4 regions of the Streptococcus sp. 116-D4 genome follow, and region 1 is predicted to be linked to each of the others. Evidence: predicted binding sites of a transcription regulator. Region 1 holds the regulator's gene; each other region holds the start of a gene.
The links. Region 1 encodes Rex, which represses fermentation and respiration genes when NADH is low (regulators of the CRP and FNR family bind a similar motif). Its sites were predicted from a motif close to TTGTGAANTANTTCACAA; they were not measured.

Region 1 (7,567 bases):
AAGACCTTCGCATTTAGAACAGGATAAGAGATTCTTGCACCAGTATCTAGCTGCAAATTAGTCACTAGCTTGTCCAACTCAAAATCACGATAATCTGTATAGAAGCCCAAATGTCCAGTATGAACACCGATAAAACGGACCTTATCAAGTTGGTTTTCGTACTTATGAAAGGCCGACAGGAGCATGCCATCTCCACCAATGGAAATGACAATGTCCGGGTTAGTATCATTGAGTATAAACTGATTTCTCTTCAAACGATCTCGCAATTCATACAAAACCCTTTGACTCTGCGGTTTTCTATTCGCTATCAGATTAATTCGTTTACCTGTATTCTTCATCTGTATCGTCACTGTTTCCTACACCATCATTTAATTTTCTACTCAAAGGATCAAAAAGCGCCTGGGCTTCCTGAATATCATCTCGAATTTTACCCATTTCTTCATCCAACTGATGAGCAATTTTTGCAGTAATTTCCAGTCGATTCTTAATTTCCTCTGGGAAATCCCCTTGGTACTTGTAGTTGAGAGAATGTTCTATCGTTGCCCAGAAATTCATGGCCAAGGTACGAATTTGAATTTCCGCCAAAATGGTTTTAGCACCATTAATAGTATCAACCGTATATTCTACTACCACATGGTAGGAACGGTAACCTGATGCTTTTCGATGAGTAATGTAATCGCGCTCCTGTATGATCCGCATATCCTGACGCTTGCGCAAAATCTCCACCACTTCTTGGACGTCATCTACAAACTGGACCATCACACGCAAACCGGCAATATCCTGCAAATCATGTTCCAAGGTCGCATAAGTGATACCACGACGGGCCATTTTTTCCTTAATACTCTCAATCGGCTTCACCCTACCCGTCACAAACTCAATCGGAGAATGCTTATTTTGCTTGCGGTATTGCTTACGAATACCACGTAGTTTAATCTTTAACTCACCAACAGCTTGAATGTAAGGATCTATAAATTCTTCCCATTCTATGGTCATATATTCTCCCTTATTCTCATATTATCCTTCAAAAATATCTTTGATTTTTTCTCCAGATTTATATACAATAAATACAAAGCTATTATATCATAAATCCGCTTTCAACGATAAAGAAAAGGTAAGAAAAATGAAACATTTAGAAATTGAATTGAAAACACTACTGAAAAAAGATGAATATGAACATCTAAAAGAGCAATTCACAGGTGTCACTCCTGTTCTTCAAAAAAATTACTACATTGACACGCCTAATTTTGAACTGCGAGAAAAGAAAGTTGCTATGCGCATTCGCACTTTTGAAGACTGGGCAGAATTGACACTCAAAGTTCCACAAAGTGTTGGAAACATGGAATACAACCAAAAATTGCAACTAAAAGATGCTGAAAACTATCTAAGTAAGGAAGAACTTCCTCAAGGGGCGGTACTGGATGAATTGGCGAAACATGGTATTCAAAGCAAGAAATGGCAGGTACTTGGTTGTCTAACAACGCTGCGCTATGAGATGCAAACAGCTATTGGTCTCATGGCGCTAGATGAAAGTCAGTACTTTGATATTACAGATTACGAATTGGAGCTAGAAGTTGAGAATCACGAACAAGGGAAACAAGATTTCCAGCAATTTTTAGAGGAAAATCAGATTGATTATCAAAAAGCTCCTTCAAAATTGGTTCGATTTGTCAAAAGCATGAAAAATAGCTGAAATAATCTCTATTTTTTGGTAAAATAGAAAAGATAAAAATACAAAAATCCCAGTTCGTATAGGCTAGGATTTAAAAAGTTTACAGAGGACGGTCTATAATGTCAGATAGAAAAAACATGAAACTTTTCGCACTCAACTCAAACCAAGAGATTGCACAGAAAATTGCACAGGCTGTTGGTGTCCCACTTGGAAAACTATCATCACGTCAATTTTCAGACGGAGAAATCCAAGTGAATATTGAAGAAAGTGTCCGTGGTTATGATGTTTACATCATCCAATCAACAAGTTTCCCTGTTAACAACCACCTAATGGAATTGCTTATCATGGTCGACGCTTGTGTTCGTGCAAGTGCCCACAGTATCAACGTAGTCCTTCCTTATTTTGGCTATGCACGCCAAGACCGTATCGCTTCGCCTCGTGAGCCACTTACAGCTAAACTAGTTGCCAATATGCTTGTTAAGGCCGGTGTTGACCGTGTCCTTACACTTGATTTGCATGCCGTTCAGGTTCAAGGATTCTTTGATATTCCTGTTGATAACCTCTTCACAGTGCCCCTATTTGCAAAACATTACTGCGATAAGGGCCTACTCGGTTCAGATGTTGTTGTCGTCAGCCCTAAAAATTCAGGTGTGAAACGTGCTCGTAGTCTGGCTGAATATCTTGATGCTCCTATTGCCATTATCGACTACCCTCAAGACGATGCAAGTCGCAACGAAGGCTATATCATCGGGGATGTTGAAGGTAAAAAAGCTATCTTGATTGATGACATTTTAAATACAGGACGTACCTTCTCTGAAGCTGCTAAAATTGTTGAACGTGAAGGGGCTACAGAAATTTATGCTGTTTCTAGCCACGGTCTCTTCGTCGAAGGAGCTGCTGAACTTCTTGACAATACGAATATTAAAGAAATTCTTGTGACTGATTCAGTAGCAACAAAAGAAAAAACTCCTAAAAACGTATGCTACATCACTGCTAGTGAGTTAATTGGTGATGCCATCGTCCGTATCCACGAAAGAAAACCAGTCAGCCCACTCTTTGCCTACAACAAAAAGAAATAAGGTGATTCTTTGATTTATTTGGACAATGCTGCAACGACTCCCATGTCAGCAGTTGCTATTTTAGCTATGACCGAGGTTATGCAAGAAACCTATGGCAATCCTTCTAGTATTCATAGTCATGGCCGTCAAGCTGGAAAACTCTTGCGAGAAGCTCGTCAGGAGCTAGCTCAGTTACTGGGGACAAAACCTCAACATATTTTCTTCACTTCTGGTGGAACTGAAGGCAACAATACTGCTATCATTGGTTACTGTCTTCGTCATCAAGAACAAGGAAAACATATTATCACAACTGCCATTGAGCACCATGCCGTCCTTGAAACCATTGATTACTTGGTTCAACACTTTGGTTTTGAAGCAACCATTATCCAACCAGAAAATCAAGAAATCACAGCCCAACAAATTCAAGAGGCTTTACGTGACGATACGATTTTGGTTTCTACCATGTTTGCCAATAATGAGACAGGAAACCTACTGCCCATTGCTGAAATTGGCCAAATACTCAAGCAACACCCTGCTGCCTATCATGTCGATGCAGTTCAAGCTATTGGTAAAATCCCTATTCATCCAGAAGAATTGGGCATTGATTTTCTCACTGCTTCAGCCCATAAATTTCATGGTCCTAAGGGAATCGGATTTCTCTACGCATCTAGCATGGACTTTGATTCCTATCTCCATGGTGGAGACCAAGAACAGAAAAAACGTGCAGGAACCGAAAATTTAGCTGCCATCGTAGGCATGGTTGCAGCCCTAAAAGAGGACCTAGAACAACAAGAAGAACATTTCAACCATGTACAAAATCTAGAAACTGCCTTTCTGGCAGAGCTAGAGGGAGTTCAGTATTACTTGAATAGAGGCGACCACCATCTCCCTTATGTTCTCAATATTGGATTTCCTGGTCAGAAAAACGACCTCTTACTCCTTCGTCTAGATTTGGCTGGAATTTCAATCTCCACTGGCTCAGCCTGCACTGCAGGCATTGTCCAGTCTAGCCATGTTCTTGAAGCTATGTACGGAGCAAATTCAGAACGCTTGAAGGAATCCGTTCGGATCAGTTTGTCGCCACAAAATACTGTTGAAGACCTACAAACTCTCGCAAAAACCTTAAAAGAAATTATCGGAGGTTAGCCATATGGCATTTGAAAAAACCATTCAGTTAAAAAATTGTCCTTACGACTACACTCTTAGCCCATCTGTTAAAAAATTCACCCTTAAGGACAACACCTTTTTTGAGACTAAGATTGGTAACTATGAATTGACTCGCCTTTTGGAAAAAGTTCCGAACAGCGGTGAGGGATTCCAACTCAAAATCATTATTAACAAGGAACTTACAGGTGCTAAAATTAATATAACCGACAAGTTTGGACTACGTCTAGTTGATATTTTCAAATCAGAAGACCACCACATTCATCAGGAAAAATTCTACTTCCTCATGGATAGCTTGGTAGAACGTGGTATCTTTATAAAATCTGAAAGATAGGGCCCATATGTTTGAACTGACCTATAAAGACAGCTATCATATAGAGCGCACTCTCAAGTATGAAGACTATGAAGCTCTCATGCTGGCTCTGTCAGGATGTGTGACTCTGCCAGATACACTTTATGTAACTTCTCTGACTTTTAAGGGGCAGGAAGTTTACCAAGGACTGGTCGGAGACCTCTACCGTTTTCTATCACATGCAGATTTTTTACATTAAAACTAAGATTTTTCTTAGTTTTTTCTTGTTTTTGTTGATTTTTTCACAATGTTTCTATAAAATAGAAGAATAGAAAGGTTGTGATTTTGTGAAAGATAAACAGTCTGCTATTCCAAAAGCTACAGCGAAAAGACTCTCTCTCTACTATCGAATATTTAAGAGATTCCATGCAGAAAAGATTGAACGTGCCAACTCTAAGCAAATTGCAGAAGCTATCGGTATTGATTCAGCGACCGTACGTCGTGATTTTTCCTATTTTGGTGAACTAGGTCGGCGTGGTTTCGGCTACGATGTCAAAAAACTGATGACATTTTTTGCCGATTTGCTCAATGATAACTCCATTACCAATGTCATGCTAGTGGGGATTGGTAATATAGGCCATGCCCTTCTCCACTACCGCTTCCACGAGCGTAACAAGATGAAGATTATTATGGCATTTGATCTAGATGACCACCCTGAAGTCGGTACCCAAACTCCTGATGGTATTCCCATTTACGGGATTTCTCAAATCAAGGAAAAAATCAAGAATGCCGATGTCAAGACTGCGATCTTAACGGTTCCCAGCGTCAAGTCACAAGAGGTTGCTAATCTCTTGGTGGATGCTGGCGTGAAAGGAATTCTCAGTTTTTCACCAGTCCATCTGCATTTACCAAAAGACGTGGTCGTTCAATATGTCGATTTGACAAGTGAACTCCAAACCCTCCTCTACTTCATGCGAAAAAAGGATTAGAAAGCGAACATCATTTTATGAAAAAACCAGTTATTGGGATTACAGGAAACGAAAAAACTCATCCAGTTGATGATATCATGTTGAGCTACGCAGCAAAAGGCTTTGTTGAAGGTGTGAAAGACGCTGGAGGGATTCCCATCATCCTACCGATTGGTGATCAAGAAATGGCTAGCCACTATATCAGTATAATTGACAAGCTCATCTTGACAGGTGGGCAAAATGTTGATCCAAAATTCTATGGTGAACCGAAAGCCATTGATAGTGATGACTACCACCTTCAAAGAGATATCTTCGAACTGGCCCTCATCAAAGAAGCTATTAACCAGAAAAAGCCTATTTTCTCCGTCTGCCGTGGCACACAACTCTTTAACGTTGCCATGGGTGGAACTTTGTACCAAGATATCGAAGACCACTGGCAGGATTGTTCGGCTGAGTACACAAGCCAGCGCTTGGTAACAGAACCTGATACAGTTCTTCGAGAAATCTATGGAGAAATTTCCCATATTAACTCTTTCCACCATCAGAGTATCAAGGACTTAGCACCAAATTTAAAAATTGCGGCTCATGATCCTCAAGATGGTATCATTGAAGCTGTCATGAGTACAGATGATACTGCCTTTCTCGGTGTCCAATGGCACCCAGAATTACTATTTGAAAATCGCCCCAAAGATAAAAACCTCTTTGACTATGTCGTTAATGAACTTTAGATTAAATCTGTCTTTTCACGATAACTAAAGTAACTGGAGTGAGAGACAATCAAATGGTCCAAGAGGACAATACCCATCAGTTCGCAGGCTTCTTTTACAAGTTTAGTCACATGATCATCATTTCGGCTAGGGGCTACTGCTCCTGAAGGGTGATTGTGGACCAAGATGAGTGAAGTCGCCATATGCTTGACGGCATAGTGAAGAATCTCTCGCGGTTCAGCAATACTGCGAGTGGCTGAACCGATAAAAATAGTCTGTTGATGAATGATTTGATTTTGAGTATTGAGATAGAGCGCCACTAGGTGCTCTTGTTTTTTATGGCCCAATTCCTGCTGCATCTTCTTGGCCAACTTTTGACTGCTGAGAATACTTTCCATCTCAAGAGTCTCGTGTTTATGAATACGATGCCCCAATTCAATCATGGCTTGTAACTCTATGGCCTTAACACGACCGATACCAGACAGACTCTGCAATTCCTGCAGGGTCATTTTTTTCAAATCCGTTAGGCTTGAAAGATTGCTTAAGACTTTCTGGGCAATTTCAAAAACGCTGGCTTGACGTGTTCCTGTCCTGAGTAAAATAGCTAGCAACTCTTGATTACTGAGCGCTTCTACTCCTTCTTTGGCCAGTCTTTCTCTTGGTAATAGTGAATCTTCTTGAAATGAAATACTGTACATAAAAATCCTCCTCACTTTATTATTCGTGAGAAGGATGGAAAATTAGATTTTTTTCTCAATTGGGGCTACACTAGCTAAAAGTTTTTTCAAACCTACTTCTGGGAAATTGATTTTTAATTCCTGAGTAGCTCCGTTACCTGAAACTTCCAGAACAGTTCCCTCTCCCCATTTCTTATGGAGAGCAATGTCACCAATGGACCAATTTGCTTCACTAGACGCTGATTTTGCGCCAGCTGTAAATTGTCCAAATGGGAGACCGCTTGACTGGATAGATTTTGGGGCAGCACCACGTTTACGGTCTTGGATAGCCTGTGCCAAACTCATACCTTGACCAAATGCAAGGCCACCACTGCTATAAGATGCTTTAAAGCTTGTATTTGCAGGACGAGCCAGACCTTGATACTCAAGTAGGTCTGAACTGATTTCATTAATAAAACGAGTCGGACGGTTATAATTGGTACGACCAAAAAGCAAGCGTGAGTTAGCATTGGTCAGATAGAGAATTTTCTCAGCACGTGTAATTCCTACATAGGCCAGACGGCGTTCTTCTTCTAATTCATCTGGATCTTCAGCTGTACGGCTAAGCGGAAAGACATTTTCTTCCATCCCAATCAAAAAGACAACTGGAAACTCGAGACCTTTGGCAGCATGCAGGGTCATCAGGGTCACTTCTGATGTCTCCTGACTACCTGAATCTGTGTCGGCAATCAAAGCCAGGTCATTTAAGAAGCGACTCAGTTTGTCTAGACCAGTTTCCTCTTCTGGCACATCAGAGGCGTCATCAAAATTTTTCGTCACAGAAAGGAACTCTTCAATATTTTCAACCCGAGCCTTGCTTTCTAAAGTCGCTTGGGCATTAAGAATATCGATGTAACCTGTTTTTTCTAGAACAGCCTCAACCAACTCAGTAATGCTTAACTGGTCCAGTTGCTCCCGTAAATCTAATATCATATTGGCAAAATCCCAGATCGACTGGGCTGCTTTACCTTTAATTCCTGATAGCATGATATT
Region 2 (7,567 bases), 950 kb from region 1:
GACTTCTTCCTTTTGCAAGATTTTTGCTTCTTCTTGCCTATTTTTTTGAATTTGTCCCAAAAGGAGGGTTGCTATGCTGGCAAAGATGGCTAGAGCAACTACTGCTTCCAGTAAAATCACTGCCCTAATTTTTTGTTTCCTTAATGCGTTTAATTTTTCCATTTCCTAGATATAATTGATAGCGAATCGCTCCTTTACTGGTCTGAAATTCAACCTTAGCCAGGGACGAATTGCCCCCAGCTCGGTCAAATGTGATACTTTGTCCCGATGGTGCCTGAATTCCTTTAGGAACTGTCAACTTTTGACTGCCGTTGCTAATCGTCTGCCCATCTAAGTTTAGACTAGTCTTTTGCTGACTGGCTACACTGCGTTTTTGAGTTTCCCGATAGAGTTCTTCAAACTCCATAAAGAAAATCTGCTCCTCTACCGCTGAAAAAGTGGACTGGACAGAACCGGATAAGCCCAAGGCAAGGATACTCACAAGTCCCAAAACCAAGAGACTTTCCAGCATGGTAAAGGCCTTAATCTGCAACACTTTGACTGGTATTTTGTTTAGCATGGTATTCTTTATAAGCTTTAGCCTGTTCTTCTGTGATTCGCCCATCTGCTTGTAACTTACTTAGGCTAGCATCTTCATTCTTATCCAAGCTATAAAGCTCTGCCTGGCTTTCCACCACCTTAACAACAGCAGCCTTTCCTTTATCATTGACTGCTTCTTTTTGTTTGGTCAAATTAGGTACAAAGAGTAATAGAAGCACGCTGATGATGAGCAAGACCACCAACATCTCCACCAATGTGAAAGCTTTAACCTTAGCTTTTTTCAAGAATGTCATCATTTTTTTCATGTTAAAAATTTACCTCCATATTTTGATACATGGGCATGAGCATTGCCGCATAAAGTAAAACGATAATCAGAGCCACAAAGATAAAAACCAGTGGCTGCACCAAGTTCATGGTGCGGTTGACTCGGGTAAAAAAGGCTTCCCAAGTTTTTTCAGCATAAATCTCCAATTCACTCCCAAGCTTGGACTTAACTTCCCCATACTCGATAATAAGACTCAACTCCTTCTTAAAGAAAGGATAGGTTCCTATCGTCTGAGAAAATTCTCGACCATTTTGCAGGGCTCGAGCCAGATCTTGACCGATTTCTTTAAAGAGCTGGGAACCTTGTTCCTGCATCATCTGAAAAATCTGTGTCAGCTCCATTCCCTGTGAAATCATATTGCCCCATTCACGCGCATAATAGGCTGTCAGATAGGTCTGCACAAAAATTCCAAAGAAGGGAAGGCGTGCTAAGATAGAAAAGACGCGCATCTTGGAACTTCTTTTATAAAAAGTTAGTGCTAAAAGGGCAAGTATGGAAACAAACCCTAGCATGCCTAGAAAAATTTGTGGCAGATTGCCAATGATTTGGGTAGCAATATTGCCACTATCCAGTTGTGGTAGTAGATAATTGCGTAGCCCCAGCATAATTAAGAGAAGAAAACCCAGCAAAATCAAGGGATAGGTCGCTACTTCAATTAATTTTTTCTTGACCTTGGCTAGATTGTCTAGATACTCTTCTATCTTTCCCAAACTCAGATGAAGATTCCCATGAACTTCAGCTAGAGATAGTTGAGTGACAATAGCGCTTGAAAAGCCCAAACTTTCCATCATTTCTGAGAATGATTTCCCCTGAGACAAGCCCGTGCGCATCTGGGTCACACATTGCTTGTCCAACAAAGCACTCCTATCTAAAAAGGAGATGGTCTCTACCAGGTGAAAACCGCTGGAAAAGAGATTGTTAAACAAGGTAATGATATTTTTTTGCTTAGCTGTAGCTAATTTTTTCCGTCTCAGCCTGAAGGCTTGTGATATGTCCATCTTTAAGAAGCTGGCCAATCTGCTCATTCCAGCTAGTTGGCTGGTGTTCTTGATAGTCTTTGTTTGCAAAGTCAACGATTCCTCCTCCCCCGATTAATCTCTGGTAGCAGACTCCTTGCAGAACGACTGCTAATTCCTCCTTACTCACACCCAACTCCAGCAGGCGTTCATAAACACCTCGAATACTCTTGGCATGAATGGTTGAAAATACTGTCGCACCTGTCAAACTAGCTCTAACCACTGCACGCGCCGTCTCGCTGTCTCGAATTTCTCCGATAATCAGGAGGTCTGGACGATGACGCAAGGAAAGTTTTATCAGATTTTCATAGGTTAGTCCGATGGCTTCATTTAGCTGCAACTGGAGCATGTCGTCCTGCTTGATTTCGACAGGATCCTCGATGGACATGACTTGCTGTCCCTTAAAGAGGGATTTAGCTAATTCGTGCATCAGGGTCGTCTTGCCACTTCCGACTGGGCCAGCAAAGAGATAGAGACCACGTTGCCTGTACTGCTGGCCCAGTTCTCCAATATCCTGAAACCAAAAATGCAAGTCCTGCTCCTTATCATGCAACAAGCGAATAACTAAACTCTCATGTCCTCGATAATCACCCACGGTAGATAAGCGTAGAGATGCTATCTTCTGGTCATAGGCATAATCACAGGAACCAAGTTGACTACGTCTCTTCTCCCCAACATTCATACCCGCTACAAACTTAAAGTGACTGATGACGGCCGCAAACTTTTCAAAATCATAAGAACCGATTTTACAGCGCTCATCTCCCACCCTCATATGAAGCTCATAGGCATCGAACTTAGGGACAAAATAAATGTCTTGCGCCCCTTTTTTCCGGGCCGAACGAATGATTTCTTGTGCAATTTCTTGAACCATACTTACCTCCTCACCTATACTATTCGCAAAGATTTGGGAAAATAAAAAAAGCAACTCCAAAAAAGTTACTTTTTCTCTATCTTAATTGCATACGGCAAGAACGGTGCCTTTCCTTACCTGTTTGTTTTTCATAGCCTGGGCGTAATTTTTCATCTGGGATAACCTGCTCATCCTGCAAAAGAGCCAAAGAATGGTATTGTTGTAAATAGTCATCACATTCGTCACACCAGCGTTGGTCCTCTGGATCCCAAAAAATGGTCATCAAATCGCTTCTACTTTTATAAAGAGGGGATTCTTTCTCCAATCTAAACCAGCAAGTTTTGTAGTATTTGAGAGCATCATAATACTGGTCAAATTTTCTACTTGCTACAATATCTTCTTCCCAACCTTCTAGGAACCACCAGGGTTCAAAATCTCCATACATTTCTATAACACGATACATATTCATTCAATTCCTTTGTACCGTATATTATAACCAATTCCGCCAAACAAGAAAAGAAATATGCTCATTTCTTGTTTTTCAGATAAAAAATTCAGTCATCTGATAGATGACTGAATTTCTATTGGCTTATGTTCCAAAATGTTTTTATTACTTAAGCTTCTGAGATATCGTTTTCGATAATGACCTTAATTGCATGGTGGTCTGCTGCCTTACTGAAGACTTCATAGGCTTTTTCAATTTCACTGAGTTTAAAATAGTGGGTTACCAATTTTTCTGGTTCAATCTTATGACTTTCAAGTGCCTTCAACAATTGTGGAGTTGTATTTGTAGATACCAAACCGGTTGTTACATTGATGTTGCGAATCCAAAGTTTGTCTAAATCGAATTCAACTGGTTTACCATGCACACCACAGTTGGCAACTGTTCCGTCTACACCGATAATCTTTTGACAGAAGTCAAATGTTGCAGGAATACCAACAGCTTCGATAGCTACGTCTACACCACGGCCATCTGTTAAATCATAAATTTCTTTAATAGCTTTTTCAGGGTCTGAAGAATTAACCTTGTGAGTCGCACCAAATGATACAGCAGTTTCCAAGCGGTTATCGTCTAAGTCAACCATAATCAATTTGGCTGGTGAGTAAAACTGAGCTGTCAAAAGTGCAGCCAGTCCAACTGGTCCTGAACCAATAATCGCAACGCTACAACCAGGTTCTACTTTCCCTTTCAAGACACCAATTTCATATCCAGTAGGCAGAATGTCTGATAGCATAACCAAAGCTTCATCTGACAAATCTTCTGGAGTATGGTATAGAGTGTTATCTGCATGAGGGACACGTAGATATTCAGCCTGCATACCATCAATCAAGTGACCAAAAATCCAGCCCCCTTCGTCTTCACAATGGGCATAAATTCCTTTTTTACAGTAGTAGCATTTACCACAGGCACAGACACAAGAAATCAAGACCTTGTCACCTTTTTTGAAGTTAGAAACTCCTTCTCCAACTTCTTCAACAATCCCAATCCCTTCGTGACCAAGAATGGTACCACTTTGGCAAGCAGGAACATCCCCTTTGATAATATGGAGGTCTGTACCACAAATAGTAGTTTTTACGATACGCACAATAGCGTCTGTTGGCTTGCGAATCACTGGTTTGTCAACATCAACAAAAGAAGCAAGTCCTGGTTTAACATAAGTATAGGCTTTCATAAAGCATTCCTCCGTTTTTTTATTTGTTCTATTTATAATGTAATTGTAAGCCTTTTCATTTGTTTCTTCAAGATTTTTTGTGATTTTTTTAACTTTTTTATTTACCGGTAAAGTAATATAGATAAAAAAGCAGAAGCTAATCTCTAACTTCTGCTTTCTCTCTTATGCTTGATAACGTTTCACACCATCTAGATAGGTTGCTACCAATTCCAAATCTTTATCTAGTACGATAAAGTCTGCATCGTAGCCTTCACGGATTTGGCCACAGACATCATCAATATGAACAGATTTTGCTGGGTTGAGGCTAGCCATCATGACGGCTTCATGCGGATTCGCAATGCCCCATTCAACCACATTTTTCAAACCGTCTTTGAGTTTGAGGATAGAACCTGCCAAGTTACCTGTCGATTTGAGACGTGCAGTTCCATTGGCAACCACTACTGGAAATTCTCCCAACATGTAGTCTCCATCTTCCAAACCACCCGCTGTCATACAGTCTGTGATAAGGACAATATTTTCAGTTCCTTTTTGCTTGAGCAAAATATCACAGGCCTTTGGATCTACGTGGTGACCGTCACAGATCAACTCTGCGTAAGTATGTGGCAATTCATACATAGCCCCCACCATACCTAGTTCACGGTGAGTCAACCCACGCATCCCATTGTAGGCATGTACCCAAACACTCGCTCCAGCATCTACTGCCTTTTTAGCTTCATCAAAAGTCGCATTTGAGTGTCCAAGAGCAACGGTCACTCCTTCACCCGTAATTGTACGAACAAAGTCTTCTACACCTTCACGTTCTGGCGCAAGGGCAATTTTATTAAGCAAACCATTAGCTGCTTTTTGCCAAGCACGAAACTCATCCATGCGAGGATCTTTCATGTAGACAGGGTTTTGAGCTCCCTTATATTTCTCTGTGAAATAAGGCCCTTCAAAATAAATTCCACGAATCTTCGCGCCACTTGCTTCCTGGTAACGAGCACCGATATTTTCTGTTACCGCAAGCAATTGCTCATAAGTTGATGTCAAAGTGGTTGGCAAGAAGCTGGTGACACCTGTACTAAGCAATCCTTCACTCATGGTATGAAGGGTTCCTTCGATATTATTGTCCATAACATCCACACCGCCAAATCCATGAATGTGGGTATCTACAAGTCCTGGAGCAATTCTATAACCTGTATAGTCAATCACCTCAGCTCCTTCAGGAATCTGCTCGACATGTTTTCCAAACTTACCGTCCACAAGTTCCAAGTAACCACCACGACGAACTCCGTGTGGGTAGAAAAACTGATCCGCTTTAATATAGTTAGGCATAATGTTAACCTCCTTAAAAGATTGATTCTACAATTTATTATGTCAATTATATTATAAACCTTTCTTTTTTATTTGTAAATGGTATAGACCTATTTTCTAGAGATATTTTAATACTCAATGAAAATCAAAGAGCAAACTAGGAAACTAGCCGCAGGTTGCTCAAAGCACTGTTTTGAGGTTGTGGATGAAGTTGACGTGGTTTGAAGAGATTTTCAAAGAGTATAAAAGAGCTGGATTTCTCCAACTCTTCTCTTTTTAATACAAGTTATTTTGATTTAACTGGCTTGTCTTGGGCTGTTTGTAAAGCTGTAGCAATCGTATCCGCATACAATTTAGCTCCTTCTTCAATTTTGCTAGTGTCACTTCCGAAATGGACTTGGTCTGTACCTACCCAGATTTCTGGATGTTCCTTAGCGACTTGATTCCAATCAGCAACTGTGATATAAGGTGTATTCTCTGCCAATTCTCTTATATAGGCAGCCGACTTCTCAACGATTGCATAAGTCTCTTTTGTCTTATCCCCCTCATAAGGAGTCACTAAAATCATATGATGGCCCTTAGGAAGATTTTTCACGATACTGTCCCAATCTTCCTTGTAATTTTCAGGATTATTCACACCTGTTGCAATAACCACCATCTTTGGTAGAAATTTATTTTGGCTATTATTTAGCATGATTTCATTGGCGGTCTTGGTTGTCCTGCTGACCTGCGCGTTCAGCTGTGCTCCAGGAAGGGCTGTCTGTAGTGCAGTATTTGCCCTTAAAGCCACCGAGTCACCAATTAACATAGTTCCATCAGCAATTCCCAAACTGTCCGCATCTGCCCGTTCTGCCATCACCTTGGTCTGGCTAATATTTGTTGCAGCTTGCTTCAATCCATTGACAGTTAAGTCTGTTTCAAATGCTCCCACTTGTGGTGCCAAGAAAGTCACTAAGAAGACAATAAAGGCCAAAATTCCAGTACTTGCTGCAAAGATTGTATGGATATAAGGCAGGCGACGAAGGGCCTGTATAATAGGTGTACTCTTTCCTGCAATCCACGGTTCCAACACATAAAATGATAGACTAGCGAATCCATAAGAAAAAAGCAAAGTCAGTAACACAGCAAAAAGATTTGATGTCAACTGTGAGAATATGATATAGAAAGGCCAGTGGAAGAGATAAACTGCATAGCTAGTATCTGCTAAAAAGCTAATAATCTTTGGCTCCTGCACATTAGGAGTCTTTTCATGTAAGACACGCGCCGCCAGTATCATAGCAAGGGCTGCCAGACTGGCGAGTAAGAAGCCAATAAGATAGGCAAAAAGATAAGTGAATTTGACAAAGAAGGTCAAAATAAGTAAGAAGCCAAAACCTCCTGCAAAAATCAACAGGGTCTTGCGTAAATCCCAAATTTTATCCAACTGCTTGACGAGGGAAGTCGTCTGACGAACGCCTACAGTAGTTGCTAACACACTTCCCAAAAAGAATGGATAGACATGAGTTAAACTAGAGAAGTATACAGAAGAATAGGAAGTTACTAGAAAACTACCAATAAACATGGAGAAGAAACTAATCAAGAAGGCCGCAGCAGATAAAAGAAAGACCATCCCTTTTAACTGACCATTTGATTTAGCCTTTTTGGATAAGAACCAAACTGCCAATCCCCAAAGAATATAGTAGTGCACCTCAACAGCCAAGCTCCAATTATGAACAAACAAATGAGGAATGAACTGTGATTCATAACTCCCACCTGTTAGTAGTTCATAGAAGTTGGTCATGAAGCCTAAGACACCCGCAATCTGACCCCCAATTCCAGCCACATAATCTTGCCGAACTAGAAAAGTAAAGGGCATGGTTACCAAGACCAT
Region 3 (7,567 bases), 230 kb from region 1:
TGTAGGCGTGCACTGAACGAGCATCAACATCTAATTTTTCAGCAAGTGCTTGACGGAAACGAGCTGAGTCAAGTGAAGTACCTGAACCGATAACGCGTTCTTTAGGGAAGCCAGAGAATTTCCAAGTTGAGTAAGTCAAGACGTCAACTGGGTTAGCAGCAACAAGGAAGATACCTTTGAAACCTGATTCAACAACTTGAGTTACGATTGATTTGTTGATAGCAAGGTTTTTACCTACAAGGTCAAGACGAGTTTCACCTGGTTTTTGAGGCGCACCTGCAGTGATCACAACAAGGTCAGCGTCTGCACAGTCAGAGTATTGAGCTGCATAGATTTTTTTAGGTGAAGTAAAGGCAAGGGCGTGACTAAGGTCAAGCGCGTCACCAACAGCTTTTTCATGCAATTGTGGGATTTCGATAATTCCAAGCTCTTGTGCAATTCCTTGGTTAACAAGTGCAAAAGCGTAAGAAGAACCTACAGCACCATCACCGACAAGGATAACTTTTTTGTGTTGTTTAGTAGAAGTCATTATTCTAAACATCTCCTTAATTTTATTCAGGGATTTCCCCAGTTATTTCAATTTTATCACTTTTAAAAAGCTTTGTCACGGATATGCCTTTCAGTTCACTATGTAAACGTTTTAGTGGTTTTAGATACCTGAAATATAGCGGACATTATGGTATAATATAGTTAATTATAAATTGTGAAATGAGGCATTTATTAATGCAAGATAGAAATTTAGTGAATGTCAATCTGACAAAGGAGATGAAGACTAGCTTTATCGACTACGCCATGAGTGTTATCGTAGCGCGGGCCCTTCCTGATGTTCGAGATGGCTTGAAACCCGTTCACCGTAGGATTCTGTACGGAATGAATGAATTGGGTGTTACTCCAGACAAACCTCATAAAAAATCTGCTCGTATTACAGGGGATGTCATGGGTAAGTACCACCCACACGGGGATTCTTCTATCTACGAAGCCATGGTCCGTATGGCGCAATGGTGGAGCTACCGTTGCATGCTTGTCGACGGACATGGGAACTTTGGCTCTATGGATGGAGACGGTGCTGCCGCCCAGCGTTATACTGAGGCACGTATGAGCAAGATTGCTCTGGAAATGCTTCGTGATATCAATAAAAACACAGTTGATTTCGTTGATAACTATGATGGCAATGAACGAGAACCCTTGGTCTTGCCAGCACGTTTTCCAAATCTTTTAGTTAATGGAGCAACTGGTATTGCTGTTGGAATGGCAACCAACATTCCGCCTCACAACTTGGGAGAAACCATTGATGCAGTCAAATTGGTTATGGACAATCCTGAAGTGACTACTAAGGACTTGATGGAAGTCTTGCCTGGTCCAGATTTTCCAACTGGTGCTCTTGTCATGGGGAAATCAGGTATCCATAAGGCCTATGAAACAGGTAAAGGTTCTATTGTCCTTCGTTCTCGTACTGAAATCGAAGAAACTAAGACTGGCCGTGAGCGCATCGTTGTAACAGAATTTCCTTATATGGTTAATAAAACAAAGGTGCATGAGCATATTGTTCGTTTGGTTCAGGAAAAACGCATTGATGGTATTACAGCAGTGCGTGATGAGTCAAACCGTGAAGGGGTACGATTTGTTATCGAAGTTAAGCGCGATGCCTCAGCCAATGTTATTCTCAATAACCTCTTCAAGATGACCCAGATGCAAACCAATTTTGGTTTCAATATGCTTGCTATCCAAAATGGTGTACCCAAGATTTTGTCCCTTCGTCAGATTTTGGATGCTTATATTGAGCACCAAAAAGAAGTGGTTGTTCGTCGTACTCGTTTTGATAAGGAAAAGGCAGAAGCCCGTGCGCATATTTTAGAAGGTCTCTTGATTGCGCTAGACCATATCGACGAAGTGATTCGTATCATCCGTGCTAGTGAAACGGATGCGGAAGCACAAGCTGAGCTGATGAGTAAGTTTAAGCTTTCTGAACGTCAAAGTCAAGCCATTCTTGATATGCGTCTTCGTCGTTTGACAGGTTTGGAACGCGATAAGATTCAGTCTGAGTATGATGATCTTTTGGCTCTGATTGCGGATTTAACAGATATTCTAGCTAAGCCTGAACGTGTTTCTCAAATCATCAAAGATGAATTAGACGAAGTCAAGCGTAAGTTTGGCGACCAACGTCGTACGGAATTGATGATCGGTGAAGTCTTAAGCCTCGAAGATGAGGATTTGATCGAAGAATCAGATGTCTTAATTACACTATCTAACAAGGGTTACATTAAACGTTTGGACCAAGGAGAATTCACTGCTCAAAAACGTGGTGGCCGTGGTGTTCAAGGTACAGGTGTTAAGGATGACGATTTTGTTCGTGAGTTAGTGTCAACTAGTACCCATGATCATCTACTTTTCTTTACAAATAAAGGACGCGTCTATCGCCTGAAAGGCTATGAAATTCCTGAGTATGGCCGTACTGCTAAGGGATTACCAATAGTTAATCTTTTGAAATTGGATGAAGGTGAAAGTATTCAGACCATCATCAATGTTGAATCTGAACGTAGTGATGACGCTTATCTCTTCTTCACAACTCGTCATGGTATTGTGAAGAGAACCAGCGTTAAGGAGTTTGCTAACATTCGTCAAAATGGACTTAAAGCACTGAACCTCAAAGATGAAGATGAATTGATTAATGTCTTACTAACAGAAGAAGATACAGATATTATCATTGGTACCAAGTTTGGTTATTCAGTTCGTTTTAATCAATCAGCCGTTCGTGGGATGAGTCGTATCGCCACTGGTGTGAAAGGTGTCAACCTTCGTGACGGAGACACAGTTGTTGGTGCTAGTGTGATTACAGACCAGGACGAGGTTCTTATCATCACAGAAAAGGGATATGGTAAGCGCACAGTTGCGACTGAATATCCAACAAAAGGTCGTGGTGGTAAAGGGATGCAAACTGCTAAAATTACTGAAAAAAATGGTTCCCTTGCTGGTCTTATGACCGTTAAAGGCGATGAAGATTTGATGATTATCACTGATACAGGTGTCATGATTCGAACTAACGTTGCTAATATTTCAGAAACAGGTCGCTCAACTATGGGAGTTAAAGTAATGCGCCTGGACCAAGATGCCAAAATTGTAACCTTTACTACGGTTTCAGCGGAAGAAAAAGAAGAAGTTGGAACAGAAAACGAAACAGAAGGTAAAGCATAATGTCTCATAAAAAGAAAATAAACAGAAAAAATTTACTAATCAATATCTTGGCAGGATTCTTAATCATCTTGTCAATAGCTTTGATTTTCAATTCAAAAATTCGTGATATGTTCATGGTTTGGAATACCAATAAATACCAAGTCAGCCAGGTATCAAAAGAAAAATTGGAAGAAAATCAAGATACAGAAGGTAATTTTGACTTTGATTCCGTAAAAGCTATCTCGTCAGAAGCTGTCTTATCCTCACAATGGGATTCGCAAAAATTGCCTGTTATCGGTGGAATTGCTGTCCCTGAATTAGAAATGAATTTGCCAATTTTTAAAGGGCTTGATAATGTCAATCTTTTCTATGGTGCTGGTACGATGAAACGCGATCAAGTGATGGGGAAAGGAAATTATAGTTTAGCTAGTCATCATATTTTTGGTGTCAATAATGCTAATAAAATGTTATTTTCTCCTTTGGATAACGCTAAAAATGGTATGAAGATTTATCTAACGGATAAAAATAAAGTTTATACTTATGAAATACGTGAAGTCAAACGTGTTACACCGGATCGTGTTGATGAAGTGGATGATAGAGATGGGGTAAATGAGATTACATTAGTAACCTGTGAAGACCTTGCTGCTACAGAACGTATTATTGTAAAAGGCGATTTGAAAGAAACAAAAGACTATTCACAAACATCTGATGAAATTCTAACAGCTTTCAGTCAACCATATAAACAATTTTATTAATACAAATCAGTAAAATCTTAGGTTTTACTGTTTTTTTTATAGATAGAGTTTCAAAATAAAGGGTTATAAAACATAGAAAACGCTTTCTAAAAACTAAAGTTTGTGATATAATTATCAGGTAAAAAATTTTTAGGAGTTTATTATGGTTTCTTCAGAATTTATCTCAAAGATTGAATTTGCTTGTAAGAAGAAAGAAAGTCTTTATAGTCAAAGCAAATTTAAGTATGCGATTCGTTCCATGTTCGCAGGTGCATTCTTAACCTTTAGTACAGCTGCTGGTGCAGTTGGGGCTGATTTGATTAATAAAATCGCACCAGGTAGTGGACGTTTTCTCTTCCCCTTTGTCTTCGCTTGGGGTTTGGCCTACATTGTTTTCTTGAATGCCGAGTTGGTAACATCAAACATGATGTTTTTGACTGCTGGTAGTTTCTTGAAAAAAATCTCTTGGAGAAAAACAGCTGAGATTCTACTTTATTGTACCTTGTTCAACCTTATCGGAGCTTTGATAGCAGGTTGGGGTTTTGCTCATTCGGCAGCCTATGCACATCTGACTCATGATAGCTTTATTTCAGGTGTTGTTGAGATGAAGTTAGGCCGCTCAAATGAATTGATCTTACTTGAAGCGATTTTGGCAAATATTTTCGTAAATATTGCCATTCTTTCATTTGTTTTGGTCAAAGACGGTGGCGCCAAACTTTGGCTTGTCTTATCAGCGATTTACATGTTTGTATTCTTAACAAACGAACACATTGCTGCGAACTTTGCTTCTTTTGCGATTGTAAAATTCAGTGTTGCTGCGGATTCAATTGCTAACTTCGGTATTGGAAATATGCTTCGTCACTGGGGGGTAACCTTCATTGGAAACTTTATCGGAGGAGGCCTCTTGATGGGTCTTCCATATGCTTTCCTCAATAAAAATGAAGACACTTATGTAGATTAAGAAAATGAGCACGATTGAGTCGTGCTTTTTTCATTTTTAAAATAGAGTAATAGCTATTTCTTATATCAAAACATAGAAAACTGTTATTTGTAAACTATACCTTAAGGTGCTACAATATCCTTAATCAAACTATTTGGAGGTCTTTTTATGACTCGTGATTTTAAATTTGAAACTTTGCAACTACATGCTGGTCAAGTTGTGGATCCAGCTACCAAGTCACGTGCAGTTCCGATTTATCAAACAACATCCTTTGTTTTTGATGATACGCAGGAAGGTGCGGATCTGTTTGCCTTGAGAAAACCAGGGAATATCTATACCCGTATCACCAACCCGACAACAGCAGCATTTGAAGAAAGAATCGCTGCCCTTGAAGGTGGTGTGGGAGCTCTTGCAACAGCATCAGGTATGGCCGCAGTGACTTATACGATTTTGGCTCTTGCTCATGCGGGTGATCATGTAGTGGCAGCATCAACTATTTACGGTGGAACCTTCAATCTCTTGAAGGAAACCCTTCCTCGTTATGGGATCACAACAACCTTTGTCGATGTGGATAATTTGGAAGAAGTAGAAGCAGCTATCAATGACAATACAAAGCTTGTCTTGATTGAAACCTTGGGTAACCCCTTGATTAACATTCCAGACCTGGAAAAATTGGCTGAGATTGCGCATAAACACCAGATTCCGCTCGTTTCAGATAATACCTTTGCAACACCTTATTTGATTAACGTTTTTTCTCACGGCGTAGATATTGCCATTCACTCTGCGACTAAGTTTATCGGTGGGCATGGTACGACTATTGGAGGAGTGATTGTTGATAGTGGTCGTTTTGACTGGGCGGCTTCAGGTAAATTTCCTCAATTTGTTGAGGAAGACCCAAGCTACCACAATTTGAGCTATACTCGCGATGTGGGTGCAGCAGCCTTTATTATCGCTGTCCGTGTTCAATTGCTTCGTGATACAGGTGCAGCCTTGTCGCCTTTTAATGCCTTCCTCTTGCTTCAAGGACTGGAGACCCTTTCACTTCGTGTCGAACGTCATGTGCAAAATGCAGAGAAAATTGTTGATTTCCTTGTCAACCATCCTAAGGTAGAAAAAGTTAACTATCCAAAATTGGCAGATAGTCCATATCATGCCTTGGCTGAGAAATATTTACCAAAAGGTGTGGGTTCAATCTTTACCTTCCATGTCAAAGGTGGGGAGGCAGAAGCTCGCAAGGTAATTGATCATTTAGAAATCTTCTCTGACCTTGCAAACGTGGCAGATGCTAAATCACTTGTGGTTCATCCAGCTACAACCACTCACGGTCAATTGTCAGAAAAAGATCTAGAAGCAGCAGGTATCACACCAAACCAAATTCGTTTGTCAATCGGTCTTGAAAATGTAGAAGATTTGATTGAAGATTTGCGTTTGGCCTTAGAAAAAATTTAAAGTAACAGATATAAACAGTGGGGTTCAACTCGCTGTTTTTGATTTTCCCTCAGGCATGATATAATGGATAAAGAAGTCTAGAAAGAGGAACGATATGAACGAAATCAAATGTCCCAACTGTGGGGAAGTCTTTACAGTAAATGAGAGTCAGTATGCTGAACTCTTGTCTCAAGTAAGAACGGCAGAGTTTGATAAGGAACTACACGATAGGATGAGACAGGAATTGGCTTTGGCTGAGCAAAAAGCCATGAATGAGCAACAGTCTAAACTAGCTCAAAAGGACCAAGAAATTGCGCAATTACAGAGTCAAATCCAAAACTTTGATGCAGAAAAAGAATTGGCCAAGAAAGAGGTTGAACAGACAAGTCATCAGGCTTTATTGGCAAAGGACAAGGAAGTACAGGCCTTGGAAAACAAATTGGCCACCTTGCGTTTGGAGCATGAAAATCAACTACAAAAGACCCTTTCTGACCTAGAAAAAGAACGGGATCAGGTCAAAAATCAGCTTCTTTTACAAGAAAAAGAAAACGAACTGTCTATGACTTCAGTTAAGCGAAACTACGAAGCTCAACTCAAGGCAGCCAGTGAACAAGTCGAATTTTACAAGAATTTCAAGGCACAACAATCTACAAAAGCTATCGGGGAAAGCTTGGAACACTATGCAGAGAGTGAGTTTAACAAGGTCCGCAGTTTTGCCTTTCCAAATGCCTACTTTGAGAAAGATAACAAGGTCTCTGCGCGTGGGTCCAAGGGAGACTTTATCTTCCGTGAGAGTGATGAAAATGGGGTCGAAATCATTTCCATCATGTTTGAGATGAAAAACGAAGCAGATGGAACAGAGAAGAAGCACAAGAATGCAGATTTTTACAAGGAATTGGACAAGGATCGTTGTGAAAAGAACTGTGAATATGCGGTTTTGGTGACTATGCTTGAGGCAGATAATGATTACTTTAACACAGGGATTGTTGACGTCAGCCACGAGTATGAAAAGATGTATGTGGTTCGTCCTCAATTCTTTATTCAGTTGATTGGGCTTTTGCGAAATGCGGCGCTTAATTCCCTAAAATACAAGCAGGAGTTGGCTTTAGTTCGGGAGCAGAATATCGATATTACGCATTTTGAGGAAGACTTGGATGCCTTTAAGCTAGCTTTTGCCAAAAACTACAACTCTGCTTCTACCAACTTTGGTAAAGCAATCGATGAAATCGATAAGGCTATCAAACGCATGGAAGAGGTCAAAAAGTTCCTAACCACATCCGAAAACCAACTCCGT
Region 4 (7,567 bases), 890 kb from region 1:
AACAGTGTTTTGAGCTGACTTCGTCAGTTTTATCTGCACCCTCAAAGTAGTGCTTTGAGCAACCTGCGGATAGCTTTCTAGTTTGCTCTTTGATTTTCATTGAGTATAAAAGCATAAAAAAAGGAATCAGGTTTAGAACCTGGTTCCTTTTAGGTTGCTTGATTACATGATGTGAAGAACATGTGCCACAATACCCACTGCGAAGAGTGCAAGGATAATAGTGATTGGAGATACTTTTTTCTTAAGCAAGTACATGCAAAGGAAAGTAAGGAGTAGTCCTGATAGTCCAGGAATCAACATATCCAAGTTTTGTTGGAAAGTAGTAACTTTTTCAGGTGTTTGAGACAATCCTTGTCCTACTTGTGCGAATGCTTCTTGGATACCTTTATATCCTTCTGGCAATTTATCCCAATGGATATAAGCCTTTTCATCTAGTTGAACTTTGGCAACATCGAAAGCAAATGTAATATTTACCCAACGTTGAACAAGGACAGCAAGAATGAACATACCAAGGATAGAAGCTCCTTTAGTGATGTCTTGAAGGATACCGCCAGACATATCTTTAGTGATTTCTGATCCAGCCTTGTATCCAATCTCTTGTGTATACCACAAGAATGACATACGAATCAAGTTCCAAAGAACGAAGAATAGGATTGGACCTAAGATATTACCAGTAAGGGCAAGTGAAGCACCGAGTGATCCAAGGATTGGGCGTACTGTAAACCAGAATACTGGATCACCGATACCTGCAAGAGGTCCCATCATACCGATTTTAACCCCTTGGATAGCAGCATCATCGATTTCAACACCGTTAGCACGTTCTTCTTCAAGTGCAAGAGTAACCCCCATGATTGGAGCGGCTACGTATGGGTGAGTGTTGAAGAACTCAAGATGGCGTTCAAGAGCAGAGATTTGATCTTCTTTTTTAGTGTAGAGTTTTTTAAGAGCTGGAATTAATGAGTAAGCCCAACCCAAGTTTTGCATACGTTCATAGTTCCAAGAACCTTGTAAGAAAGTTGAACGCCACCAAACTTTTTTACGATCTGATTTAGTTAATTGAAGTTTTTCAGTCATGATGTTTTCAGTCCTTTCTTATCTTAGTAGTCTTCTAGGATATCGCCGATTGGGTCGTTAGACGTTGCGGCTCCTCCGCCACCATTTCCACCAGTTTTAGAAAGGTGAAGGTAGATAAGAGCGATAGCAACACCGATAGCACCAAATCCGATTAGAGTGATATCTGACACGGCAGCAAGGACGAAACCAATAGCGAAGAATGGCCATACTTCACGCGTTGCCATCATGTTGATAACCATAGCGTAACCAACAGCAACAACCATACCACCACCGATAGCCATACCATCTTTGAGCCAATCAGGCATAGCATTTAGAATGCTTTGTACAGTTTCAGTTGGTACCATTAGAAGAAGTGCTGCAGGGACTGCAATACGAAGACCTTGAAGAAGAAGTGCGATAAAGTGAGCACGTTCAACTGCTTTGAAGTCACCTTTTTTAGCAGCAGCATCAGCAGTGTGAACCAATCCGACAGAGAGTGTACGGACAATCATAGTCAAGAATAGACCAGCAACCGCAAGAGGAATAGCAACCGCTTGGGCAACACCGATACCTGTCTTCGTAAAGTCGCCACCAAGAACCATGATAATGGCAGCAGCAACAGAAGCAAGAGCAGCGTCAGGAGCTACGGCAGCTCCGATGTTAGCCCAACCAAGGGCGATCATTTGAAGAGAACCACCAAGGATAATCCCTGCTTCAAGGTTACCAGTAACAAGCCCGATAAGGGTACAAGCTACGATTGGTTGATGGAATTGGAATTGGTCGAGGATACCTTCAAGACCTGCTAGGAAGGCTACAGCGACTACTAAGACCATAGAAATAATAGACATCTTTAAAATCCTTTCATAAAATAGATTATTGCACGTTTGCTTTTTTAATCAAGTCAAACAAATCTTTTTTGGTGTCGTTTGGTACTTTACGTACGTCAAATTCAACACCGAGGTCACGCATTTTTTCAAATGTAGCAACGTCGTCTTTGTCCATAGACAATACGTTGTTGACCATTGTTTTACCAGTTGAGTGAGCCATTGACCCTACGTTTAGAGTCTTGATTGGCACGCCTCCTTCGATGGCACGAAGGGCATCTTGTGGTGTTTCAAACAAGATAAGGGCATGTGTTTGACCAAAACGAGGATCTTTAGCAACCTCAATTAGTTTTTGGATAGGAACAACGTTTGCTTTCACTTTACCTGGAGCCGCTTGTTTAATCAATTCTTTACGAAGATCGTCTTTGGCTACGCTATCTGAAGCAACGATGATACGATCTGCTTTTGAGTCTGGAGTCCAAGCAGTTGCAACTTGACCGTGAAGGAGACGTGTGTCAAGACGGGCAAGATTGATTTTCAATTTACCGTCTCCGATAACAGTTCCTTCTGGGATAGCAGCTTGGGCAACTGGAGCAGCTGTAGCACTTGCTACTTCCTCAACTGGATTTAGCTCTTCTGGAAGAGCTTTGATGCCATCTTTGGCTTCTTTAATAATATTCGCAGCGACTTTTTCTACACCTGCAGCAGCGTCCATGAGGCGCTCTGTGTAGGCTTGAATTAACATCGGTAAATTAAGTCCTGTGATGATGGCAAACTTACGCTCAGGATTTTCTCCCATCACGCGGCTAGCTTGGTTGAATGGAGATCCACTCCAAAGGTCAGCCAAAACTAAAACCTCATCTTCTGCGTCAAATGCAGCAACAGCGTTATTAAACTTAGCGTATAGATCATCAGGACCTTCATTTGGCATAAAGGTTACAACTTGAACCTTTTCTTGTTCACCAAAGATCATAGATCCTGACTGATGAATACCCGCAGCAAATTCGCCGTGACTCGCAATAATGATTCCGATACTCATTATTGTCATTCCTCCTTTTTTGTTCTAGTTTTCATTTAAGAAAACTTTAAGACTAAATAAGTATAAACCGTTTTCATGTAAAAAGCAACTATTTAACATAAAAAAAGAAAAAGCTTTTCTTTGTAAGCGTTGACATATTCGGTTTTTTGAGAGATAATCCTGAAGCCATATTTAAAAATTTAATATAAAAAAGTTGGAAGTTTCTTCCAACTTTTAAAATAGGTTTCTATTAGATTAGTGGGTGAAGTCGAGTACCATACGTCCTTGGATTTGACCTTTTTCCATTTCGTCGAAAATGGCTACGGCATCTTCTACTGGACGTTTTTGGACAACTGGAACTACCAAACCTTCTGCACCGAATTGGAAGGCTTCTTCCAAGTCTTTACGAGTTCCAACAAGAGAACCGATGACTTGGATTCCATCTAGAACGGTTTTGACGATGCTGAGTTCCATCATTTCAGAAGGAAGACCAACAGCGACTACGCGACCACCGGCACGAACTGAGTCAACAGCCTGGTTGAAGGCAACTTTAGACACAGCAGTTACGACAGCTGAATGAGCACCTCCATCAGTTTTTTCCTTGATGAGTCCAGGTACATCTTCAACTTCGAGGCCATTAATAACAATGTCAGCGCCTACTTCTTTTGCAAGGGCCAGTTTGTCATTGTTGATATCAACTGCGATAACATGAGCATTGAATACTTTTTTAGCGTATTGAACAGCTAGGTTACCAAGTCCACCAGCACCGTAAAGGACAACCCATTGGCCTGGTTCAACTTTTGCTTCTTTAATAGCTTTATAGGTAGTTACGCCAGCACAAGTGATAGAAGAAGCTTGGGCTGGATCAAGTCCATCAGGAACTTTAACAGCATAGTCTGCAGTTACAATACATTGTTCAGCCATACCACCGTCTACTGAGTAGCCTGCATTTTTCACTGTACGGCAAAGAGTTTCGCGACCAGTTGTACAGTATTCGCAAGTTCCACATCCTTCAAAGAACCAAGCAACGCTGACGCGGTCGCCGACTTTAAGACTTTTTACATCTGGGGCAATTTCCTTAACGATACCAACACCTTCATGTCCTAGAACACGTCCTGGTACTTGACCAAAGTCACCATGGGCAACGTGGAGGTCAGTGTGGCAAACACCACAATATTCAATTTCTACAAGTGCTTCCCCAGTTTCAAGTGGACGGAGTACTTTTTCTTCAACAGAAACACCAGTGCTTTCTGGATTTACAACAACAGCTTTCATAGCTATCCTCCTTGATATTAACTGAGAGCAGGAGAAACAGGACTGGATTGATTTTGTGTCAACAGAGTCGAGTATGACGAGCTCTCTTGTATTTATATGTGAATTATATCACAAAAGAAAGCCTTTTCCAAGGTTTTGGAAGCAAAAAGTAGAACAATCGATTAACTGGTTGATGAGACTGTGAAAAGAGCACAAAGACCAGCTTACAGGCTGGTCAGAATGGACTATAAGAATAAATCTTGCAGAGTTTTGGCAACCCCGTCTTGGTCATTTGTCAAGGAAATTTGCTCATCTGCATAAGGGAGTAGCTCAGGATTAGCATTTTTCATGGCATAGCCTTTTCCAGCAAAAGCTAGCATTTCGGTGTCATTGTGTTCGTCTCCAAAGGCAATCAAATCCTTTTTGTCGCGGTTCATTACCTTGAGCAAGTAGTCCAAAGCAAAGGCTTTATTGATTCCTTTTGGAGTACACTCAAGGATATTGAGTGGGCCTCCCCAGGTATTAATAGAAAGTTGATGCTGGTAGAAGGCATTCATTTCTTTTGCCAAGGCATACTTGTCACTGGCTCTGGTCTGAAACAGGATACAGTTAGGATCCTTGGTTACCAACTCAGCTTGGAATTGATCTTCAGGCTGGAAAGCTTCTACACCAAATAGTTTAGGATTGGCAATTTCTTCATTGGGATTTGTAATGTAGAATTTTTTACGATATTCTCCAGCGATAAAATCGGCTTGAATATCTTCTGAACGTTGAACCATATCTAGCAGATATTTTTTATCTACCGTCAAACACTTTTCAAAGTTCCAAACTTGGTCTGGCAAATGAGTGAGAGAGCCGTTGAAATTAATCATAGGAGTGTCTAAGCCTAGTTCACGGTAGAAATCTTTCGACATGCGGTAAGGGCGACCTGTCGTAATAATAATCTGATGCCCTTTTTCAGCAACTTTTTTAATGGTTTCTTTGGTAAAGTCAGAAATCTGACTGTCTGAGTTGAGCAGGGTGCCATCTAGGTCAACTGCAATAATTTTTTTCGTCATATGGACCTTTCTAGTGTCTTTCCAGATAATACTCTTTGAAAATCTTTTCAAACCAAGTCGGCTTCTATCTGTAGCTAGTTTCCTAGTTTGCATTTTGATTTGTATTGAGCATAAGATGTCTTCTATTATAACAAAAAGCAGGTAGAAAAGCAGAGTCGAAACAAAATTTAAATTATATCATTTTCTTCGATAAATCAAACAAACATATTGAAAAAGTGAATAATAAATGATATAATTCTCTTATTGTTCGTAAAAATTAAAAGGAGATTGATAATGGACAAATTATTTAAACTAAAAGAGAACGGTACAGACGTTCGTACAGAGGTTCTCGCTGGTTTAACAACTTTCTTTGCAATGAGCTATATTCTCTTTGTAAACCCACAAATGCTTTCACAAACAGGGATGCCTGCTCAGGGTGTCTTCTTAGCGACGATTATTGGTGCAGTAGCGGGTACCTTGATGATGGCTTTCTACGCTAACTTACCTTATGCTCAAGCGCCAGGGATGGGGCTGAATGCTTTCTTTACTTTTACAGTCGTATTTGGACTTGGTTATTCTTGGCAAGAAGCCCTAGCTATGGTCTTCATCTGTGGACTTATCTCATTGGTTATTACCTTGACAAATGTTCGTAAAATGATCATTGAATCGATTCCAAACGCCCTTCGCTCAGCTATTTCAGCTGGTATCGGTGTCTTTCTTGCCTACGTGGGGATTAAGAATGCTGGACTTTTGAAATTCTCTATCGATCCAGGAAATTACACGGTTGCAGGAGAAGGGGCTGATAAAGCTCAAGCAGCGATTACAGCAAATGCTTCAGCAGTTCCAGGCTTGGTCAGCTTTAATAGCCCAGCTGTTTTGGTGGCTTTGGCAGGACTTGCCATTACTATCTTCTTTGTTATCAAAGGAATTAAAGGAGGAATTATCCTCTCTATTTTGACAACAACTGTTCTCGCTATTGCAGTTGGTTTGGTTGATTTGTCTAGTATTGATTTTGCTAATAACCATGTTGGTGCAGCTTTTGAAGATTTGAAGACAATCTTTGGTGCAGCTCTTGGTTCAGAAGGTTTGGGAGCTTTGATTTCAGATACAGCTCGCTTGCCTGAAACGCTTATGGCTATTCTTGCCTTCTCGTTGACAGATATTTTTGATACAATTGGTACCTTGATTGGTACAGGTGAAAAAGTTGGTATCGTAGCGACAAATGGTGAAAATCACCAATCAGATAAGTTAGACAAGGCCCTTTATTCAGACTTGATTGGTACTTCAATTGGTGCCATCGCAGGTACTTCAAACGTAACGACTTATGTTGAGTCTGCTGCTGGTATCGGGGCAGGTGGACGTACTGGTTTGACAGCCTTGGTTGTAGCTATCTGTTTTGCGATTTCAAGTTTCTTTAGCCCACTTCTAGCTATCGTACCTTCATCTGCTACAGCACCAATCTTGATTATTGTTGGGATTATGATGCTTGGTAGCTTGAAAAATATCCATTGGGATGATATGGCTGAAGCAGTTCCTGCCTTCTTCACTTCTATCTTTATGGGATTCAGTTACTCTATCACTCAAGGGATTGCAGTTGGTTTCCTGACTTACACTTTGACTAAGCTTGTCAAAGGTCAAGCTAAAGATGTTCATGTCATGATTTGGATTTTGGATGCCTTGTTTATCCTTAACTACATCAGCATGGCCTTATAATAGGATTACCCAGGGGGATTTCCCCCTTTTTTAATACAGAGGAGATAGGTGATGAAAGAGAAAAATATGTGGAAAGAATTCTTGAATCGTGCAGGTTGGCTGTTAATCTTTTTGCTGGGGACCATTTTATATCAGATTCCTATAGGAGTTACTGCTATTTTAACTTTAAATGCAGTACCACTGTTACAGTCAGGACTGATAGTTGCTGGTATTTCGATTGTAGTTTTGGCACTATTTATTTTTGGAGCTCGTAAAACGCAATTAGCTAGTTTTAATTTTTCTTTTTTTAGAGCTACAGACCTAGCACGTTTGGGCTTGAGTTATTTAGTCATTTTCTGTTCAAATATACTTGGTTCTATCTTGTTACAACTGTCAAATGAGACGACAACAGCTAACCAGTCTCAGATTAACGATATGGTTCAGAATAGTTCCCTGATTTCCAGTTTCTTCTTGCTGACCTTGCTTGCTCCGATTTGTGAGGAAATTTTGTGTCGTGGGATTGTTCCTAAAAAGATTTTCCGAGGCAAGGAGAACTTGGGATTTATAGTCGGTACGATTGTGTTTGCTTTATTGCACCAACCAAGTAATTTACCTTCTTTATTGATTTATGGAGTTATGTCGATCGTTCTATCTTGGACGGCTTACAAGACCCAACGTTTGGAAATGTC

Region 2: a site for Rex is predicted at 4,482-4,499, ahead of UKS_RS00980 (zinc-dependent alcohol dehydrogenase family protein). Genes of this name have one in related genera too.
Region 3: a site for Rex is predicted at 4,027-4,044, ahead of UKS_RS04650 (formate/nitrite transporter family protein). Genes of this name have one in related genera too.
Region 4: a site for Rex is predicted at 4,267-4,284, ahead of adhP (alcohol dehydrogenase AdhP). Genes of this name have one in related genera too.

What each region holds. Positions count from the first base shown of each region.
Region 1 covers NZ_AP021887.1:1,137,137-1,144,703, forward strand. The annotation lists gene UKS_RS05830 (NAD kinase) at 1-338, opposite strand, end outside; gene UKS_RS05835 (GTP pyrophosphokinase) at 322-993, opposite strand; gene UKS_RS05840 (CYTH domain-containing protein) at 1,121-1,690, shown strand; gene UKS_RS05845 (ribose-phosphate diphosphokinase) at 1,789-2,748, shown strand; gene UKS_RS05850 (cysteine desulfurase family protein) at 2,758-3,873, shown strand; gene UKS_RS05855 (DUF1831 domain-containing protein) at 3,878-4,225, shown strand; gene UKS_RS05860 (DUF4649 family protein) at 4,233-4,442, shown strand; gene UKS_RS05865 (redox-sensing transcriptional repressor Rex) at 4,531-5,172, shown strand; gene UKS_RS05870 (gamma-glutamyl-gamma-aminobutyrate hydrolase family protein) at 5,190-5,879, shown strand; gene radC (RadC family protein) at 5,876-6,556, opposite strand; gene pcrA (DNA helicase PcrA) at 6,599-7,567, opposite strand, start outside.
Region 2 covers NZ_AP021887.1:190,469-198,035, reverse strand. The annotation lists gene comGE (competence type IV pilus minor pilin ComGE) at 1-162, opposite strand, end outside; gene comGD (competence type IV pilus minor pilin ComGD) at 125-559, opposite strand; gene comGC (comG operon protein ComGC) at 522-845, opposite strand; gene comGB (competence type IV pilus assembly protein ComGB) at 847-1,863, opposite strand; gene comGA (competence type IV pilus ATPase ComGA) at 1,811-2,752, opposite strand; gene UKS_RS00985 (DUF1033 family protein) at 2,829-3,194, opposite strand; gene UKS_RS00980 (zinc-dependent alcohol dehydrogenase family protein) at 3,346-4,404, opposite strand; gene nagA (N-acetylglucosamine-6-phosphate deacetylase) at 4,567-5,718, opposite strand; gene UKS_RS00970 (acyltransferase family protein) at 5,984-7,567, opposite strand, start outside.
Region 3 covers NZ_AP021887.1:911,044-918,610, forward strand. The annotation lists gene UKS_RS04635 (L-lactate dehydrogenase) at 1-529, opposite strand, end outside; gene gyrA (DNA gyrase subunit A) at 724-3,192, shown strand; gene UKS_RS04645 (class A sortase) at 3,192-3,926, shown strand; gene UKS_RS04650 (formate/nitrite transporter family protein) at 4,069-4,866, shown strand; gene UKS_RS04655 (O-acetylhomoserine aminocarboxypropyltransferase/cysteine synthase family protein) at 5,014-6,294, shown strand; gene UKS_RS04660 (DUF2130 domain-containing protein) at 6,389-7,567, shown strand, end outside.
Region 4 covers NZ_AP021887.1:248,885-256,451, forward strand. The annotation lists gene UKS_RS01295 (PTS system mannose/fructose/sorbose family transporter subunit IID) at 163-1,074, opposite strand; gene UKS_RS01300 (PTS mannose/fructose/sorbose transporter subunit IIC) at 1,098-1,901, opposite strand; gene UKS_RS01305 (PTS sugar transporter subunit IIB) at 1,927-2,916, opposite strand; gene adhP (alcohol dehydrogenase AdhP) at 3,151-4,170, opposite strand; gene UKS_RS01315 (Cof-type HAD-IIB family hydrolase) at 4,395-5,207, opposite strand; gene UKS_RS01320 (NCS2 family permease) at 5,481-6,899, shown strand; gene UKS_RS01325 (CPBP family intramembrane glutamic endopeptidase) at 6,951-7,567, shown strand, end outside.